Regions from separate parts of the Acidovorax sp. FHTAMBA genome, predicted to be linked through region 1. Evidence: predicted binding sites of a transcription regulator. Region 1 holds the regulator's gene; each other region holds the start of a gene.
The links. Region 1 encodes FNR, which switches genes on or off when oxygen is low (the NO sensors DNR and NnrR bind a similar motif). Its sites were predicted from a motif close to TTGATNNNNATCAA; they were not measured.
Positions count from the first base shown of each region.

Region 1 (2,198 bases):
GAGGACTACTATCGCCAGGGCATTGAAATCAACAAGAACCTTGCGGAACCCGAGAAGAGCCTCGCACCCGCGATGAAGGGCCGCAACCATGCGGCTACGCCAGCGCAAGACCAGCCGCGCTGATACACAACGGGCCCCTGCGGCTCATGGCTTGCAAGGGCTTACCCGGAGACAAAACAATGTGGACCCAACGGTTGATGTGGATTGCGTGGCCAGCGTTTCTGATGGCTGGTGTGCTGGAGATGCTGGTCTTTGCCATGGTGGATCCGCAAGATCTGCATTGGTTTGGGCAACCGCTCGCGCTGTCACGGCAGGGGGTCTACACGCTGGCCTTTTTTGCGTTCTGGGCGATCACGATGGCGTCCAGTGCGCTGACCACACTGCTGGCCATGTCACCCTTCGAGCTCAACCGTTGCCCTGTGCCGGAGGGGGAGCGCCCCGATGATTGCCGCAAGACGACTTCCTGCTCCTGAAGGGCTTGCAGGTTGCGGATGGCAGCGCAGTGTTGGCGGGTCAATGGCAGGCGGGCTGGTTGTTCACGATGCGCTTGAGTGCATCGGTTTCGAGAATGCGGACATGGCGCTGTTTGACCTCCACAATGCCTTCTTCCACGAACTTTGAAAAAGTCCGGCTCACCGTCTCGAGCTTCAGGCCGAGATAGCTGCCGATTTCCTCCCGGGTCATGCGCAGCACGAGTTCGGACTGCGAAAAACCTCGCGCATGCAAACGCTGAACCAGGTTCAGCAGAAAAGCTGCGAGGCGTTCTTCAGCACGCATGCTGCCCAGCAACAGCATCACGCCGTGCTCGCGAACGATTTCGCGGCTCATGATCTTGTGCACATGGTGCTGCAGCGCATTGACTTCACGCGACAGTTCTTCGATGCGGTCAAACGGCATGACACAGACTTCTGCGTCTTCCAAAGCCACCGCGTCACACGTATGGTGGTCATTCACGATGCCATCGAGGCCGATGATTTCGCCAGCCATCTGAAAACCCGTCACTTGGTCGCGGCCGTCTTCCGTAGCGACGCAGGTCTTGAAGAAACCGGTGCGGATCGCATACAAGGAGGTAAAAGACTCGCCGTTGCGAAAAAGCGTGCCTCCGCGCTTGATCTTCCTACGCACCGCAACAATTTCATCAATACGCTGAAGTTGCTCGTCGTTCAGGCCAACTGGCATGCACAACTCACGCAGATTGCAGTTGGAGCAGGCGACTTTGATGGTGAGCGGATTCATAAGCACAGGAACAGGTTGGATGTGAGCAAAGGCTCAATATGCCACCGCAGCGGCACTGTGGCGTACGGTTGGGCGACTGACTTACATCAAATTGTCGTCGAAGGGGTCAGTTCTTCGCTTGACGCAGGTCAAGGACAATGGCCTCAGCGTAAGGCACAGTTGCAGTGTACGCAAGGAAATCTCCCATGACCGTTGTCACACCCGACCTGTTGCGCCGCTTTGATGTGCCGGGTCCTCGTTATACCTCTTACCCCACTGCCGACCGATTTGTCGAGGCCTTCGGGAAGGATGACTATGCGCTTGCACTGGAGCAACGGCGCCTGGGCTCGATGGCGAAGGCCTTGCCGCTGTCACTGTATGTGCACATCCCGTTTTGCGAGTCACTATGTTACTACTGCGCCTGCAACAAGATCATTACCAAACACCATGACCGCGCGGAGGTCTATCTCCGCTACCTCAGTCGCGAGATCGACCTGCACACTGCCCACTGCGGGCTGGGCCAGGTCGTGAGCCAGTTGCACCTGGGGGGGGGCACGCCCACTTTCCTGACGGATGATGGGCTGCGTGAGTTGATGGCGATGCTCAAGCGAAGCTTCACGCTCGCGCCAGGCGGAGAGTATTCGATCGAGGTGGATCCGCGCACGGTCAATGCGGACCGCCTTGCGGTGCTGGCGGAGCTGGGTTTTAACCGCTTGAGTTTTGGTGTGCAGGACTTCGATCCGGAGGTTCAGAAAGCAGTCCATCGCATTCAGCCCGCAGAGCAGGTGTTCTCGCTGGTGGAGTCTGCGCGGTCACTGGGTTTTGAATCCATCAATGTGGATCTGATCTACGGACTTCCCCGCCAGACCCCAGAGTCCTTTGATCGTACCCTGGCCCAGGTCGCCCAACTACGGCCGGACCGCATCGCACTGTATGCGTATGCACATCTGCCCGAACGTTTCAAGCCACAGCGTCGCATCGCG
Region 1 covers NZ_CP152407.1:2,144,132-2,146,329, forward strand. Annotated here, with positions in the region: gene AAFF19_RS10090 (FixH family protein) at 1-123, shown strand, start outside; gene AAFF19_RS10095 (hypothetical protein) at 180-473, shown strand; gene fnr (fumarate/nitrate reduction transcriptional regulator Fnr) at 514-1,236, opposite strand; gene hemN (oxygen-independent coproporphyrinogen III oxidase) at 1,422-2,198, shown strand, end outside.

Region 2 (2,198 bases), 240 kb from region 1:
GTGTTCGGCGCGTTCGCTGGTGGCGTCGAGCCCCGCCTTGAGCGCCAGCGTGAGCAGGGCGCCTTCGGTGGGGTCGCCGGTCAGCGTCCAGCCGGTGTCGCCATGGGCCAGCGATGCGTCGTTGCACAGCAGCGCGGCCTGGGCCACCGGCAACAGTGCCGGGTGCTCGCCCAGGGGTACGCTCTGCCCGCCCAGGTGAAAGCCGCCCTCGGGCGCGTAGCCCGTGCCGCTCACCTCGTACACCCGGTCGGCGGTGGCCACGCGCTGCACGGTCATGGCATTGCAGGTCAGCGTGCCGGTCTTGTCCGAACAGATCACGGTGACCGAGCCCAGCGTTTCCACGGCGGGCAGGTGCCGGATGATGGCGTTGTGCGTGGCCATGCGCCGCACGCCCAGCGCCAGCGTGATGGTCATGATTGCGGGCAGGCCTTCGGGGATGGCCGATGCGGCCAGCGCCACGGCCATCATGAACATCTCGGCCGGTGCCTGGCCGCGCCACCACACGCCAATGGCAAACGTGGCCACCACAAACACGCCGATCACCGCTGCCAGCCAGTGGCTGAACCGGGCAATCTGGCGCAGCAGCGGGGTTGTGGCCGCCTCCACCGTGGCCAGCAGGGCGCTGATGCGGCCCAGCTCGGTGCGGGCCCCCGTGGCCACCACCACGCCCACCACCGTGCCCGATGCGACCAGCGTGCCCGAATACAGCATCCCGCGCCGGTCGCCCACGGGCGCGTCGGCGGCCACAGCGTCGGGGGTTTTCTCACTCGGCACCGACTCGCCCGTGAGCACGGCCTCGTCTGCACGCAGGTTGCGGGCGTTGACGATGCGCAGGTCGGCCGGCACCTTGTCGCCCGAAGCCAGCATCACGATGTCGCCCGGCACCAGTTGCTCGGCCGCCACCATCTGGCGTTCGCCGCCGCGCAGCACCGAGGCCTGCAGCGACAGCATGCGCCGGATGGCATCCAGCGCCGATTCGGCCTTGCCCTCCTGCAGAAAGCCGATCACCGCGTTGATCACCACGGCCCCCAGCAGCACCCCCGTGTCCAGCCAGTGCCCGAGCGCCGCCGTCACCAGTGCCGACGCAAGCATCACGTAGATGAGCACGTTGTGGAACTGGTGCAGCAGCCGCAGCCACGCGGGCCGCCCGCGCGTCTGCGGCAGGCGGTTGGGGCCGTGCCGGGCCAGGCGCAGGGCGGCTTCCTCCACGGTCAGGCCCCGGTCGGCGCTAGCGCCCAGCTGCTGCAGCGCGGCGCTGGCCTCCAGGCTGTGCCAGACGGTGGCGGTGTCGGCCGGGGCGGCGGGGGGCGGTGTGGCGGGGGAGGGCGGCAGGTTCGTCGGGCTCATGGGTTGCTGGGCGTTCGGCGAAGAAGAACCCGGGGGCAGCGTATACCTGGCCCGGGCGCGGGGCGGTTTTTCAGTCTAGGGGCGTGGGCCTGTGGGGATTTGATGTGTGTCAAGGCGCGGGGCATTGGCGGGCCTGCGCGGCCAGGCATGGGCTGCGATCGAATCCCCAGTGGTGTGACCGTCGGCGAGGGAAATGCCGAGGGGGACAGCCTGTGCATCCCACAGGCAAAATGCTACTGATTAAATAGCTGCTGGCGCTTTATGGATAAGCGCCGGAGGCCAAAAACACTCAAAAATTAGAGTGCGGTTCCCGCGCTGCAAAGCGACGCCACCGCGTGGGCCACGGCCGTGCCGCTCAGCACCGCGCCCTCCAGCGTGGCGGGGTAGGGGCCTTGCGTGTAGTCGCCGCAGGCCCACAGGCGCGGGGCCAGGGCGCAGGCAGGGCGCTGCAGGGCGGGGGTGCAGGCGAAGGTGGCGCGCTTTTCCACCACGGTCTGCACGGGCCGCAGCCCGGCCAGGCCCAGCTGGCGGGCGGCCTGGTGCAGCACGCCCGCTTCGAGCGTGTCGCGCTCGCCATGGGCATCGCTCACCACAAACGCCAGCAGCCCGGCGGGGCCGCCCAGCTGGCCCCGGTCAAACACAAACTGCGCGGGCTGCCCCGGGCCCGGCCGCAGCGCCAGCATCGGCTGCGGCAACACGGCGGGGGCGCCCGGTGCGGCCTGGGCGTACACCGTGCCGATGGCGGTAAAGCGCAGCGCCTCGGCCGTGGTGGCCCAGGCGTCGAGGGTGCGCGCTTCGGGCGCGGGCAGGCTGGCCTGGGCGGCGCGGGCCAGGCGCGCCGCTTCGGTGCT
Region 2 covers NZ_CP152407.1:1,907,193-1,909,390, forward strand. Annotated here, with positions in the region: gene AAFF19_RS08940 (cation-transporting P-type ATPase) at 1-1,347, opposite strand, end outside; gene hpnE (hydroxysqualene dehydroxylase HpnE) at 1,644-2,198, opposite strand, start outside.
Region 2: the regulator FNR is predicted to act here: its motif matches at 1,447-1,460, upstream of AAFF19_RS08940 (cation-transporting P-type ATPase).

Region 3 (2,198 bases), 1.7 Mb from region 1:
ATCGAGCGTTGCCTTGGGAATCTTGGCAAAGGCTTCATCGGTCGGCGCAAACACGGTGAACGGGCCGGGGCCCTTCAGGGTGTCGACCAGACCGGCTGCCTGAACGGCGGCCACAAGGGTTTTGAAGTTGCCGGCCTTCACGGCGGTATCCACGATGTCCTGGGCCATCACGCTCAGGGAGGCACCTGCGGTCAGGGCCAATGCAATCAGGGTCTTCTTCATGGGGTGCACCTCGGGTTGGGTGGAAAAAAGCACGCCAGGATGGGCGTGACGGGAATGTATAACCAATTGGTTTAAAAGTAAACCACATGGTTATACATTAACCAATCGGTCGCGTTCGGGCAAAAAAAAGCCCCGCGGTGGCAGGGCTTCTTGGGGCGCTGAACGCTCGCGGGGCTAGCGCACGATCAGCAGGGGCACCTTGCTGTTCGCCAGCACCTGCGTCGTCACCGAGCCCATCACCAGCGTGGCGAGTGCGCCGTGGCCGTGCGAGCCCATCACCAGCAGATCGAACTTGCCGGTGTTAGCCACCTTGGCAATGTTCTCGCCCACCGAGCCCACCTTGAAAATGCGCTTGGCATCCACGCCGTGGCGCGCCAGAAACTTGCCCACGGGCGCGAGGATTTTTTCGGCCTCTTCAGCGTGGTAGGTGTCGACCACTTCCTTGCCCAGTGCTGCACGCGCGCGCGTTGGCAGCGGGGCCTGTACGGTCAGCACGGTGTACTGGTGGGTGCCGGCCAGCAGCTCCTCGTGGGTGGCCAGGTAGGCCAGCATCTTCTTGGTGTAGGCGCTGCCATCGACAGCGAGCAGGATATTCATGAGGTTCTCCGAAATGGGATGGGGCAGACTACTCTGCGCGGGGTCCTGTTGTCTTGACCTGAGTCATGGTTTTTGTCCTGCGCGCGGCGGTGTCCAAGGCGCCGCCGCGCGATCATACGGCGATCACGCACTGGGGCTTGAAACTCTCCTGTTCGCCTTTGCGGGCATAGCCCAGGGGATTTGCCACCACGCGGCACTGCCACAGGGTCCCGTCTTGCGCCTCACCCCGCACCGTGTAGTCGCTGGGGGCATGCAGATGCCCGTGCAACCACAGCCGCGCGCGCGGCAGCAGGCGATCCAGTGCGTTGCAAAAGCCCGCAGTGCCGGGCACCAGGCCGTAGCGCGGGTCAGCGCTCAGCAGGCTCGGTGCGAAATGCGTGACCGCGACAGTGGGCCCCGCAAAAGGAGCGGCGAGCGCGTCAGCCAGCCACTGCTGGCAGGCCAGTGCCTGGTCACGAATGGCTTCGGCCAGAAAGGGCTCGGCGTTGCGGGTGCTGCCCGTCTTGCGCAGGTAGAAATTTGCGGCCCTGAAGGCCTTCTCGCGCAGTTTCAGCCGCCTGCCCAGGTCGGTGTTTCCCTCATGGTCTGCGAGCGCATCGAAATCGCTCCAGAGGGTGGTGCCGACAAAACGCACGCCCCCCACCACCAGTGTTTCACGCTCCAGCCATGCAATGCCCAGACGATCGCAGGTGCTGCGCAGCCGCGTGTGGGCCTCATCAAAATCCTGCGCGTCGTATTCGTGGTTGCCCGGTACGAAAAGCACCGGGGTGGGCCACCCGGCCCCTCGTGGCAGAGGCGAGAACCGGGCCAGTCCAAAGTCCTGATCGGCCAGCTGCGAACCCTCCTGGTATGAGCCCACATCGCCGGCCAGGACGAGAACATCGGCGCCTGGCGCAGGTTCAGGGAGGAAGTGGGGATGCGCCTCAAGGTGCAGGTCGGAAAGCAGCTGAATGTTCATGCACCGCTGAGTCTACGGGCAGGGCGCTAGACCGGGAAGGTCCGCCGCGCGGAGCGCGCCAAGGCGTGCAGCAGCCAGTTCATCGCTGCCTGCTGGGGGCCGCGCCGGCGCCAGAGCGCGTCCACATGTACGGGAGGCACATCCAACGGGAGGGCCCTCTGCACCAATGCGTCTGCAATTCCGGTGACGGGAACGAAGTGACGCGGCAGCACCGTGAGCAGGTCCGAGCCGGAGACCACGCGCCCCGCGGTGAAAAACTGGTTGACCGTGATGACCACCTTGCGCTCGCGTCCCAAAGAGGCCAGCGCCTCGTCGATGAATCCATAGGGGCGGCCCGAGAAGCTCACGAGCATGTGGCGTGCTGCGCAATAGGCATCCAAGGTCAGGGGGGCATTCGCCAGGGGGTGGCCCTGTCGCATCA
Region 3 covers NZ_CP152407.1:435,839-438,036, forward strand. Annotated here, with positions in the region: gene AAFF19_RS01980 (fasciclin domain-containing protein) at 1-222, opposite strand, end outside; gene AAFF19_RS01985 (universal stress protein) at 397-819, opposite strand; gene AAFF19_RS01990 (metallophosphoesterase) at 932-1,777, opposite strand; gene AAFF19_RS01995 (LysR family transcriptional regulator) at 1,804-2,198, opposite strand, start outside.
Region 3: the regulator FNR is predicted to act here: its motif matches at 873-886, upstream of AAFF19_RS01985 (universal stress protein).

Region 4 (2,198 bases), 1.1 Mb from region 1:
GTGGTGGAGGTGGTGTCGAAGTTGTGCAGCACCTTTTCCGTGGACCAGAAACCGAGCAGCACCAGCACCAGAGCCAGCAGCTTCCACTGGTTCAGCGTCATGGGGCCCAGCTCGGCCAGCTGCTGGCGGATGGTCTCCTGCCCGCCCGCGATTTCCTTCATCTCGGGCTTCATCATGCGCGTCATGATGAAAAACAGCGCCACCGTCATCAGCGCGGCAAACGGGGCCGCCGCCACAAACCATTCGCCCCAGGTGATCTGCGCGCCCAGCTGCTTTTCGATGAATCCGATGGCCACCATATTCTGCGCTGCGGCGGTCTTGATGCCCACGTTCCAGATGCTGGCGGTCTGCGCCGTGGTGATGACCAGCAGCGCGGCGAAGCGGCTTTTGCGGTCCACCTTGAAGGCCAGCACAAAGCCCAGCATGATCGGCATCAGGCACGCTACGCGGGCCGTGGTGCTGGGCACGATGAACGACAGCAAAAAGCCCACCACCATGGCGCCAATCACGATGTGGTGCGTCTTGGCCCCCACCTTGGACAGCACCGTGAGCGCGATGCGCCGGTCCAGCCCCGTGGCCGTCATGGCCGACGCGATGAAACATGCGGCAGCGACCAGCGCGACGGCACTGTTGGCAAATCCTGAGAGCGCCAGATTCAGCGCCGCGCCTGTGCCCATGCCTGCGCCAGCGGGTTTGGCCACGCTGGGCGCGTAGGCCAGCAGGAACACCATCAGCGCGGCAATCACCACCGCGCTGACCGAATATTCGAGCGCCTCGGTCATCCACACGATCACGGCGAACGCCAGGATGGCCAGCATGGTCTGCCCCGCTACCGGTAGCCCGGCCGGCGTGGGCAATGCCAGCACCAGCAGCAGCGCTACCAGGGCGCCGAGCAGGCCGAGCCGTTTGGTGAGACTTCCCGAAGGGGTGGTAGGGGCGGGGCTGGGCACGGCAAGGGACATCGAAGGACTCCGGTCGGTGCGGCGGGGCGAAAGCGATCTGCGCAGATCGTTTTCCAGAGATACCCGCACAAGCTTCCAGTGTTGCGCGCTGCACGGTGCGCACGTTGATGCAAGTCAAGTGACGAGCGCGGAAGCCCGCCGGGCGCCACCGCGTCCGTGCTTTCGCGCGTGGGCCTTCAGGTGGCGCGCTGCGCCAGCTGACGGCTGATGAGCAAGCGAAACGGCAGCAGCAGCGCCACGCCCAGGGCGAGCTTCACGGCCAGATCGCCCAGTGCCCAGGTCACCCAGGGCCCTTCGGTGACCGCAAACGCGATGCTCCAGAACACGGCGGTGTCCAGCATGGCCGCGAGCAGCGTGGCCACCAGTGGCGCGCGCCACCAGCTGCCTTGCCGCAACCGGTCAAACACGCCAATGTCCAGCCATTGCGACAGCAAAAAGGCAGTGCCCGAAGCCACGGCAATGCGCGCTGGCGCCAGCACCAGCGAGGCTGCCACGGCCACCGCAAACCCCACCCACGCCACGCGCCGGGCCTGGGCGGGCCCATGGGCGCGGTTGACCAGCTCGCTCACCAGAAAGGCCACCGGGTAGGTGATGGCGCCCCAGGTCAGCCAGTCGTTGATGGGGTACTGGACGAGGATGTTGGAGGCCAGCACGACCGCTGCCATGGCCAGGGCAGCGGCGGCAAACTGCGCCACGCCGGGGCGCGCCAGGGTCGCTGTGGTCATGCGGCGCCTGTGCCCAGCAGGCTGCGCGCCACGGCTTCACCCACCTTGATGCCGTCCACCCCGGCCGACAAAATTCCGCCTGCGTAGCTGGCGCCTTCGCCCGCGGGGTACAGGCCGGGCGTGTTCAGGCTCTGCAGGTTCTCACCGCGCCCGATCTTGAGCGGCGACGAAGTGCGTGTTTCCACGCCCGTCAGTACCGCGTCGTGCATGTCAAAACCCTTGATCTTGCGGCCGAACACCGGCAGCGCCTCGCGCAGGGCCTCGATGGCGTAGCCGGGCAGGGCGGCGTGCAGGTCACCCAGAGCCACGCCCGGCTTGTAGGAAGGTTCCACATCACCCAGCTGGCTGGATGGCGTGCCTTTGATGAAGTCACCCACCAGCTGGCCCGGTGCGCTGTAGTCACGCCCGCCCAGTACAAAGGCGTTGGATTCAAGCTGGCGCTGCAGCACGCTGCCCGACAGCGGGTGGAATTGCCCGGGGGCCAGGCGCTCCACGCCATGGGTCTGGCCCA
Region 4 covers NZ_CP152407.1:1,049,866-1,052,063, forward strand. Annotated here, with positions in the region: gene AAFF19_RS04885 (DASS family sodium-coupled anion symporter) at 1-962, opposite strand, end outside; gene AAFF19_RS04890 (VUT family protein) at 1,139-1,627, opposite strand; gene AAFF19_RS04895 (NAD(P)/FAD-dependent oxidoreductase) at 1,684-2,198, opposite strand, start outside.
Region 4: the regulator FNR is predicted to act here: its motif matches at 1,067-1,080, upstream of AAFF19_RS04885 (DASS family sodium-coupled anion symporter).